DNA from 3 places in the Streptomyces vilmorinianum genome. Region 2 is predicted to be linked to each of the others. Evidence: riboswitches for the same ligand, from Rfam matches in the RefSeq annotation. Region 2 holds a riboswitch; each other region holds the start of a gene.

Region 1 (3,264 bases), 6.1 Mb from region 2:
GGACGTCGGCGAGGGACTTGGCACAGCCGGGGCGTCCGGTGCAGGCGCTGACGCCGGCCCAGGGGGAGTCGGGGCGGGTGATCAGACCGTACGACTCCAGCTCGGCCAGCCGGTCCCCGGCCGTCCCGACGCCGACCGAGGTCCCGACGACGACCGCGCCGCGCCAGGGCGTGAGCCGTACCTCGTCGGCGGGGAGCAGGGCGCGCAGCTGGGCGGCGGTGAGGCGGCCGAGGGGCGCGAGGACATGGAGGGCGGTGGTGCCGAGGGGCCCGGGTGCCGGGGGTCCTCCGTGCGGGACTTCCGCCCCCGGTACGGGCTCCGCCGCGATCCCGGCCCGGGCGAGGGCCCCCGCCAGGTCCGGCTCGTGTCCCTCGGGCAGCTCCCGTACCCGCCAGGCACCGTTCCCGGCGTCCCGCGCGGCGGCGAGGAAGGCGGAGGCGGCGGCGAGCGCGGCGCGGGGGGCGTCGGCGGCGGCGATCCGGAAGACCTGGGCGCCCACGCGGAGGTACGCGCCGGTGCCCGGGGCGCCCGGCGAGGCGACCCGATCCGGCCGCGCCGGCCCTGCCGCGCCCGGCGCGGGCTCGCTCGCTTCGCGGCCTCCCGGCCTGCTTGTCGCTGTCGCGCCGATATCCGGCCCGTCCGGCGTCCGGACCCCGTCCGAACCCTTGCCGCCGGCCTCACAGGCCCCCGCCGCGCCCGAGGCGCCTGGTCCGTCCGGTCCGTCCGGTCCGTCCGGGGTCTGGGCCCCGTCCGTACCGTCGCCGCCGGCCGCACAGGCCCCCGCTGCGATCAAGGTCACATCTCCGCCGAGCTGCGCCACGTCCCCCCGGCCGTCGTCCAGAACGAACAGGAAACGGCCGGAAAGGGATGCCGTCCAGTCCTCCGCGCACAGCAGCGCGTCCAGTTCGCGGGCCCACAACTGCACGTCGCCGAAGCCGAGTCCGTCCAGGCCCGCCGTCGGCGAGGCCACCACGTTCCGGACCCGCTCATGGGTCGTGGAGGGCAGCAGGCCGGCTTCCGCGAGAAGTCGCGCCAGTTCCGCCCCGCAGCCCTCGCCGAGGCCGCGCAGCTCCACGTTTCCCCGGGAGGTGACACTGACCTGTCCGTCGCCGAGGGCCTCGGCCGCGGCGGCCAGGACCTCGGCCTGATGAGCCGTCAGCAGGCCTGCGGGCAGGCGCAGTCGGGCCAGGCGGCCGTCGTCGGCGGGGTGCAGGCGCAGCGCCCCGGGGCAGGCGTCGCCACGGTCCCTTATGAGAGGTTCGCCCCGGTTGGGCGTTGTGGGTGGGGTGGGCGGCATGGCGGCGAGCATACCCACGTGGATCCGGGCGGCCACCGGGTGTGATCCGGCCAACCCCCCGGCCCGCCGGGGCCACGCTCTACTATGCAGATCGGCATGGGGTCCCAGGACCCCGGGGAGGAAGCCCGGTGAGATTCCGGCGCGGTCCCGCCACTGTGAGCCCGGCCCGGAGACGGGGTGGGTGAGTCAGGAACTCCCGCCGTCCACACGACCACCCGGGGCGCGGACAACCCCGAGGAAGGCCTGCGCTCGCATGCGAATTCTGTTGCTGTCGCACTCCGACACCGACCTGCTCAGCGCCCGCGCGGCCGGCGGCCCGGTCGAGTACCGGTTCGCCAACCCCTCCCGCCTCACGCTCGACGAGCTGCCCGGCCTTCTCGACGGCGCCGACCTCGTTCTCGTACGCCTCCTCGGGGGCTTGCGGTCCTGGGAGGAGGGCCTGGACGCGCTGCGCGCCGCGGGCCGGCCGCTGGTCGTGCTCTCCGGGGAACAGGCCCCGGACGCCCAGCTCATGGAGACCTCCACGGTCCCCGTCGGCGTCGCCACCGAGGCCCACGCCTACCTCGCGCACGGCGGCCCGGACAACCTGGAGCAGCTGGCGCGGTTCCTCTCCGACACCGTGCTGCTCACCGGCCACGGCTTCGAGGCCCCGGCCGCCGCGCCGACCTGGGGCCCGCTGGAGCGCGAGTCGAGGCGGACCGACGGCCCGACCGTCGCCGTGCTCTACTACCGCGCCCACCACATGAGCGGGAACACCGCCTTCATCGGCTCGCTCTGCGAGGCGATCGAGGACGCCGGCGCCCAGGCCCTGCCGCTCTACGTCGCCTCCCTGCGCGCCCCCGAGCCGGAGCTCCTCGACACCCTGCGGTCCGCCGACGCGATCGTCACCACCGTCCTCGCCGCCGGCGGCACCAAGCCCGCCGAGGCGCAGGCCGGCGGCGATGAGGAGGCCTGGGACGCGGGCGCGCTCGCGGCCCTCGACGTACCGATCCTGCAGGCGCTCTGCCTCACCGGCTCGCGCTCCGCCTGGGAGGAGAACGACGAGGGTCTCTCCCCGCTGGACGCCGCCAGCCAGGTCGCCGTCCCCGAGTTCGACGGCCGGCTCATCACCGTCCCGTTCTCCTTCAAGGAGATCGACGAGGACGGCCTCCCGGCGTACGTCGCCGACACCGAGCGCGCCGCCCGCGTCGCCGGGATCGCCGTCCGCCACGCCCGCCTGCGGCACATCCCGAACGCCGAGAAGAAGCTGGCGCTCGTCCTCTCCGCGTACCCGACCAAGCACTCCCGTATCGGCAACGCGGTCGGTCTCGACACCCCCGCCTCCGCCGTCGCGCTGCTGCGCCGCCTCCGCGAGGAGGGGTACGACTTCGGGCCCGAGGACGAGATCCCCGGCCTGGTCTCCGGCGACGGCGACGAGCTGATCTACGCCCTGATCGAGGCAGGCGGCCACGACCAGGAATGGCTCACCGAGGAGCAGCTCGCCCGCAACCCGGTCCGTATCCCGGCCGCCGACTACAAGCGCTGGTACGCGACCCTGCCGCAGGAGCTCCGTGAGCAGGTCGAGGAGCACTGGGGTCCGGCGCCCGGCGAGATGTTCCTGGACCGGTCCCGTACCGCCGAAGGCGACCCGGAAGGCGATATCGTCCTCGCCGCCCTGCGCCGCGGGAACCTGCTGATCCTCATCCAGCCGCCGCGCGGCTTCGGCGAGAACCCGATCGCGATCTACCACGACCCCGATCTCCCGCCCTCCCACCACTACCTGGCTGCCTACCGCTGGATCGCGGCGCGCGCCGAGGACGGCGGTTTCGGGGCGGACGCCATGGTCCACCTCGGCAAGCACGGCAACCTGGAGTGGCTGCCGGGCAAGAACGCGGGCTTGTCCGCCGCGTGCGGCCCGGACGCGGCGCTCGGCGACATCCCGCTGATCTACCCGTTCCTCGTCAACGACCCGGGCGAGGGCACGCAGG
Region 2 (3,264 bases):
AGTCGCTCGACGACATGCACACCGTCGTCACCAACTCCACCGTCGACGGCATCCTCTCCGCCCTCTTCGCGATCCTCATCGTCGTGGTCATCGCCGACGCGGCCCGGGTCTGCCTCAAGGCCATCAACAACCCTGAGACCGTACGGCTCTCCGAGGTCCCGCACACCGAGTCGAAGCTGGTCGCTCCGGCCGGCATGTTCCCGACCCAGGAGGAGAAGGCCGAGCTGGTGGCCGCGGGCCTCGGCAGCGGCGGCGGTCTCCGCACCATCGGCGCGCAGCGCGGCGAGAGCCACGGCGACGACGTGCCGGCCGGGACCGGTTCGGCATGAGCCCGGCGAGCACGAGCGCGGGAACGGGCGCGGGAACGGGCGCGGGAACGGGCGCGGGCGCGGTGGGCCTGCTGCGGTACGCGTGGAGCCGGGTCCGCTGGTACGTGCGCGAGCTGTCCGGCGAGGCGGTGTACGACAAGTACGTCGCCCACGCCAGAAGCTGCGACCCGGCCGCCGAGGTCATGACCCGGCGGGAGTTCGAGCGCAGCCGCACCGACGCGCGGGAGGCGGATCCGCGCGACGGGTTCCGCTGCTGCTGATCCGTCTCCGGTTCGGCAGCGGCAGATCGACGGGCCGTCGCGTTCCTCCTCGTGGGGAGCGCGACGGCCCGTCGCGTTCGCGCCGGCGGCAGACTGCCGGGATGGACATCATCATCAGGGCCGTACGGCCCGAGGAGTACGACGCTCTGGGCGAACTCACGGCGCGGGCCTATCTCGACGACGGGCACCTGGACTTCGGCGAGGACGACACGTACCTGCACGTGCTGCGCGACGTGGCCCGGCGGGCCGGTGAGGCCGAGGTGCTCGTGGCCGTGGACGCGGCGGGCACGGTCCTGGGCGGGGTGACCTTCACGCCGGGCGGCCGGCCGTGGGCCGACATCGCCGCCGACGACGAGGCGGAGTTCCGGATGCTGGCGGTCGCGAAGGACGCGCGCGGCCGGGGTGTCGGCGAGGCGCTCGTACGGGCCTGTGTGGAGCGGGCACGGGCCCTGGAGGGCTGTGTACGGATCCGGCTCTCCACCCAGCCCGGCATGGCCTCAGCGCACCGGATCTACGAGCGGATGGGCTTCGTCCGCACCCCCGAAAGGGACTGGAAGCCGATTCCGGACATGGACCCCCTGCTCACCTACGGCCTGGAGCTCTGAGCGCCAACGACACAACATGTGGGGGGTGCTTCGAGGGGCGCCCCCCACATGTATGCTCATGCTCGCTGTCCTCGCAGGGGAATCCGGTGGAAATCCGGAACTGTCCCGCAACGGTGTGGTTTCGGCGTACTTGCACGCCTGCCGAGTCCGAAGACCTGTGGACAGCGCGCCCGGTCCGTCCGTTCCGGGTGCCACAGACGTCCGGGCCTCGCGGAATGGGCCGTGGCGCGGCGCATCCCTGCGTACGGGTGCCCGCCGCCCGCCTCCCCGCCGGCCCCGAGCCGAGCGAGGGAGAGCCCCCACGTGACCATCGCGCCCGCCGATCCGGCCGCAGCGATCGAGAGCGACGGTAACGAGAGCGACGGACCCGGGACCGTGCTTCTGCGGACCCTGACCGATCTCACCGCCGACCTCCCCGACACCGACCCCGGCAAGGTCGCCGCCGCCGCGCTGCGCGGCCGCAACGCCGGTTCGGACGAGGCGGAGCTGCGCGAGCTGGCCACCGAGGCGGCCGCGGGTCTCATCGCCGAGGACCCGGCGTACTCCCGGCTCGCCGCCCGGCTCCTGACGATCACCATCGCGGACGAGGCGGCCGGCCAGGGCTCGGTCACCTTCTCCGCCTCGGTCGCCGTGGGGCACCGCGAGGGCCTGATCGCCGACCGTACGGCCGAGTTCGTGACGCTGCACGCCGCCCGGCTCGACGCGCTGATCGACGCGAAGGCAGACGACCGCTTCGGCTACTTCGGTCTGCGCACCCTCTACTCGCGCTACCTGCTGCGTCACCCGATCACCCGCAAGGTGATCGAGACCCCGCAGCACTTCATGCTGCGCGTCGCCGCCGGCCTCGCCGAGGACGACTCGACCCGCGCGCTGGACGAGGTCGCGGCGCTGTACGGGCTGATGAGCCGGCTCGACTACCTGCCCTCCTCCCCCACGCTCTTCAACTCCGGCACCCGCCACCCGCAGATGTCCTCCTGCTACCTGCTGGACTCGCCGCAGGACGAGCTGGACTCCATCTACGACCGCTACCACCAGGTCGCGCGCCTGTCGAAGCACGCCGGCGGCATCGGCCTGTCGTACTCCCGTATCCGCTCCCGCGGTTCGCTGATCCGTGGCACCAACGGGCACTCCAACGGCATCGTGCCGTTCCTGAAGACGCTGGACGCCTCCGTCGCGGCCGTGAACCAGGGCGGGCGGCGCAAGGGCGCGGCCGCGGTCTACCTGGAGACCTGGCACGCGGACATCGAGGAGTTCCTGGAGCTGCGCGACAACACCGGTGAGGACGCCCGGCGTACGCACAACCTGAACCTGGCGCACTGGATCCCGGACGAGTTCATGCGCCGCGTGAACGCGGACGCCGAGTGGTCGCTGTTCTCCCCGGCGGACGTGCCCGAGCTCGTCGACCTGTGGGGCGAGGAGTTCGACGCCGCGTACCGCAAGGCGGAGGCGGCGGGCCTGGCCCGCAAGACCATGCCGGCCCGTGACCTGTACGGCCGGATGATGCGGACCCTGGCCCAGACCGGCAACGGCTGGATGACCTTCAAGGACGCCTCGAACCGTACGGCCAACCAGACCGCCGAGCCAGGCCACACGGTCCACTCCTCCAACCTCTGCACGGAGATCCTGGAGGTCACGGACGACGGCGAGACCGCGGTCTGCAACCTGGGCTCGGTCAACCTCGGCGCGTTCGTGGCCGGTGGCGACATCGACTGGGAGCGGCTCGACGCGACCGTCCGTACGGCCGTCACGTTCCTCGACCGGGTCGTGGACATCAACTTCTACCCGACCGAGCAGGCGGGCCGCTCCAACTCCCGCTGGCGCCCGGTGGGCCTGGGCGCGATGGGCCTCCAGGACGTCTTCTTCCAGCTGAAGCTGCCCTTCGACTCCCCCGAGGCGCGCGCGCTGTCGACCCGTATCGCCGAGCGGATCATGCTCGCCGCGTACGAGGCGTCCGCCGACCTCGCCGAGCGCAACGGCCCACTGCCGGCCTGGGACAAGACCCGCGCGGCCCGCGGTGTCCTGCACCCCGACCACTACGACGTGGAGCTGAACTGGCCGGAGCGCTGGACG
Region 3 (3,264 bases), 4.0 Mb from region 2:
GAAAGGGTCTTCTCGGCCGCGAACCGGACCCGGACGGGCAGCAGTCCGAGGCCGTCCACCGTGCCCGCCTTCGACTCGACCTCGTCCTCGATCCGCTCCCCGAGCGCCTGGAAGCCGCCGCAGATGCCGAGTACGGGCCGGCCCTCCGCCGCCCGCCGGGCCAGCGCGTCCGCGAGACCGCGCTCGCGCAGCCACGCCAGCGCCTTCACCGTCCCCCGGGTCCCCGGCACGACCACCAGGTCCGCGTCGACGAGCTCCTCGGCCCGGTCCACGAACCGCACGACCACGCCCGGTTCGGCCGCCAGCGCGTCCACGTCCGTGAAGTTGGACATCAGCGGCACGGCGCACACCGCGACCCGCAGCACGTCCTCTCCGACCGGAGGCGCCACGACCGACTCGCGGACGGCGCCGCGCATCGACACCCGCAGCCCGTCCTCCTCGTCGATGCCGAGTCCGTGCGCGTACGGCAGCACACCGAAGGTGCGGCGCCCGGTCAGCCCGTACAGCATGTCCAGGCCCGGCTCGAGGAGCGTCACATCGCCCCGGAACTTGTTCACCAGGTAGCCCGCGATCAGCTCCTGGTCCTCGGGCGCGAGCAGCGCCGTCGTACCGAAGAACTGCGCGAAGACCCCGCCCCGGTCGATGTCGCCGACGACGAGCACCGGCAGCTTCGCCGCCCGCGCGATGCCCATGTTCACGATGTCCGTGCGCCGCAGATTGATCTCGGCCGGACTGCCCGCCCCCTCGCAGATCACGGCGTCATACGTGCCCCGCAGCTCCTCCAGGCACGCCAGAACCGGCTCGAAGAGCTCTTTCTGCCGCCCCCCGTGCAGCCTTTTCCCGGGGGACGACCCCCCAGACCCCCCGAAGAACCCGCGGGCGCTCAGCTCGCCCACCGGCTTACCCATGAGGACGACCTGGCTGGAGCGGTCGCTGCCCGGCTTGAGCAGCACCGGGTTCATCAGCGCGGTCGGCTCGACCCGCGCGGCCTGCGCCTGCATGGCCTGCGCCCGGCCGATCTCCGCGCCCTCCCTCGTGACGAAGGAGTTCAGGGACATGTTCTGGCCCTTGAACGGGGCGACCTTCACGCCCTGCCGGACCAGCCAGCGGCAGATGCCCGCCGTGACGACGCTCTTGCCCGCGTCGGACGTGGTCCCCGCGACCAGCAGCCCCCCGCCTCTCATACGTTCCTCCGCTTCAGCGCGCTCGCGATCATCCGGCCGCCCACGCAGGCGGCCAGGGTCAGCCCGGTCACCCACCGGGAGAGCCGTACCGCCCGTTCGATGTCCCCGACCTCCACGGCCCGGCCCTCGCCGTTCAGGACGGGCCGGTGCTCGACCCGGCCGCCGTACGAGAGCGTCCCCCCGAGCCGTACGCCGAGCGCCCCCGCGAACGAGGCCTCCACCGGGCCCGCGTTGGGGCTCGGATGCTTCGCCGCGTCCGCCCGCCACGCGCGCAGCGCCCCCCGCGGGTCGCCACCCGCCACCGTCGCGAGTACGGCGGTCAGCCGGGCACCCGGCCAGCCGGCCACGTCGTCGAGCCGGGCCGAGGCCCAGCCGAAGCGGCGGTACTTCGGGGACTTGTGGCCGACCATCGCGTCCAGGGTGTTCACGGCCCGGAAGCCGACCAGGCCCGGCACGCCCGCGACCGCGCCCCAGACCAGGGCGCCCACGACGGCGTCGGAGGTGTTCTCGGCGACGGACTCCACGACCGCGCGGGCCATCGCCGGACCGTCCAGGGCCTGCGGGTCGCGCCCGCACAGATGGGGCAGCCGCTCGCGGGCCACGTCCAGGTCGCCGGCCTCCAGGGCCCCGCCGATGGCGCGGGCCTCCCGGCCCAGGGTCGTCCCCCCGACGACGGCCCAGACGGCGGCGGCGGTCAGCGCGACGGAGGCCCGGGGGTGGTCGCGTACGGTACGGGCGGCCAGCGCGGCGGCCCCCGCCGCACCCCCGACGCAGACGGCGGTGTGCAGCGCGCCCCAGCCGCGGTGATCGCGCCACAGCAGCTTCTCGACCGCACCCGCGGCCCGTCCGAACGCGGCGACCGGATGGCCGCGGCGTGGGTCGCCGACGAGCAGGTCCGCGGCCAGACCGGCGGCGGCGCCGTACGCGAATACACCTGTGGCTGCACTGCGGCCGGGCATGGCGCTGTGTCCTCACTCAGGGTCCGCGCCCTGGCTCGACGTGACCGGCGGTGAGAGTTCCTGACTCCCGGGCCCGAAGGCTCCGGTCACAGTGGCGGGACCGCGCCGGATTCGCACCGGGCTTCCTCTTCTGCCGCCGTAAATGGCCTCGGCAGTCCACCACGCTGTGCGAACACCCGTCAACTCACCCTTGACCTGCGGTGAGACAGTGTGCGAAGCACCACACAGCGCCAGGGCGGTGCCTACGAACGACGGCCGGGCGGGCCGCACCCGAAGGTGCGGCCCGCCCGGCCGTCGGAGCGTGTGCCGTCAGGCCACGATGAGATAGATGCCGTACGCGACGGCCGCCGCGCACAGCGCGAAGCAGGCGTACGCGCCGGTGCGCGCCAGGGTGGCCGAGCCTCCCTGGGCGGCGGCCTGCTCCTGCTTGGAGAGGCCGACGATGCCGAGGGTGAAGAGGGCCACGAGGGCGACGGTCGCCACGAGGCTGACTCCGAAGACGGAGCCGAGAGCTGCCCAGTCGATCTTCATGTCGTTCGTTCCTTACACCGCGGCCGAGGCTGCGGGGGCTGCCGGGTCCGCGGGGGCCGGCGAGGGGATGGTGGTCTTCAGGTCCTCGTCCGCGACGGCGGCGACGGTGCCGGCCGGCGGCGGGGTGACGGCCGCGATGGCGGTGGTCACGACGCCCGCGGGCTCGGTCTCGACGTCGTTGACGTTGGTGTGGTCGACCACCTGGCGGCGGGAGACGACCCAGATGGCGACGCACGAGGCGACCAGGAAGGCCGCGACGGCGTAGACGCCCCAGTCGCCCTGACGGGCGACGTACTCGGCGCCGGCCCCGACAAGGGCCGCGGCCGGCAGGGTCAGGCCCCAGGCGACGAACATCCGGGTGGCGGTCGACCAGCGGACGACACCGCCCTTGCGGCCCAGACCCGCGCCCATGACGGCGCCGGAGCAGGAGTGCGTGGTCGAGAGGGAGAAGCCCAGGCTGGAGGAGGCCAGGATGACGGTGGCCGCGCTGGTCTGGGCGGCGAAGCCCTGCTGCGGCTGGAGGTCGGTGAGGCCCTTGCCCATCGTGCGGATGATGCGCCAGCCGCCGAGGTAGGTTCCGAGCGCGATCG

The links. Region 2 has a riboswitch for cobalamin ahead of FDM97_RS28905 (ribonucleoside-diphosphate reductase subunit alpha). Riboswitches for the same ligand answer to the same signal wherever they lie in the genome.
Region 1: it holds a riboswitch for cobalamin, as region 2 does, so the genes downstream of both, cobN (cobaltochelatase subunit CobN) here and FDM97_RS28905 (ribonucleoside-diphosphate reductase subunit alpha) in region 2, are expected to answer to the same signal.
Region 3: it holds a riboswitch for cobalamin, as region 2 does, so the genes downstream of both, FDM97_RS10605 (cobalamin biosynthesis protein) here and FDM97_RS28905 (ribonucleoside-diphosphate reductase subunit alpha) in region 2, are expected to answer to the same signal.

Annotation. Positions count from the first base shown of each region.
Region 1 covers NZ_CP040244.1:173,264-176,527, forward strand. The annotation lists gene FDM97_RS00840 (cobalamin biosynthesis protein CobG) at 1-1,309, opposite strand, end outside; cobalamin riboswitch at 1,377-1,511, shown strand; gene cobN (cobaltochelatase subunit CobN) at 1,551-3,264, shown strand, end outside.
Region 2 covers NZ_CP040244.1:6,260,441-6,263,704, forward strand. The annotation lists gene FDM97_RS28890 (carbon starvation CstA family protein) at 1-329, shown strand, start outside; gene FDM97_RS28895 (YbdD/YjiX family protein) at 392-589, shown strand; gene FDM97_RS28900 (GNAT family N-acetyltransferase) at 691-1,194, shown strand; cobalamin riboswitch at 1,247-1,371, shown strand; gene FDM97_RS28905 (ribonucleoside-diphosphate reductase subunit alpha) at 1,498-3,264, shown strand, end outside.
Region 3 covers NZ_CP040244.1:2,274,576-2,277,839, forward strand. The annotation lists gene FDM97_RS10600 (cobyric acid synthase) at 1-1,184, opposite strand, end outside; gene FDM97_RS10605 (cobalamin biosynthesis protein) at 1,181-2,143, opposite strand; cobalamin riboswitch at 2,179-2,319, opposite strand; gene FDM97_RS10610 (hypothetical protein) at 2,453-2,674, opposite strand; gene FDM97_RS10615 (inorganic phosphate transporter) at 2,687-3,264, opposite strand, start outside.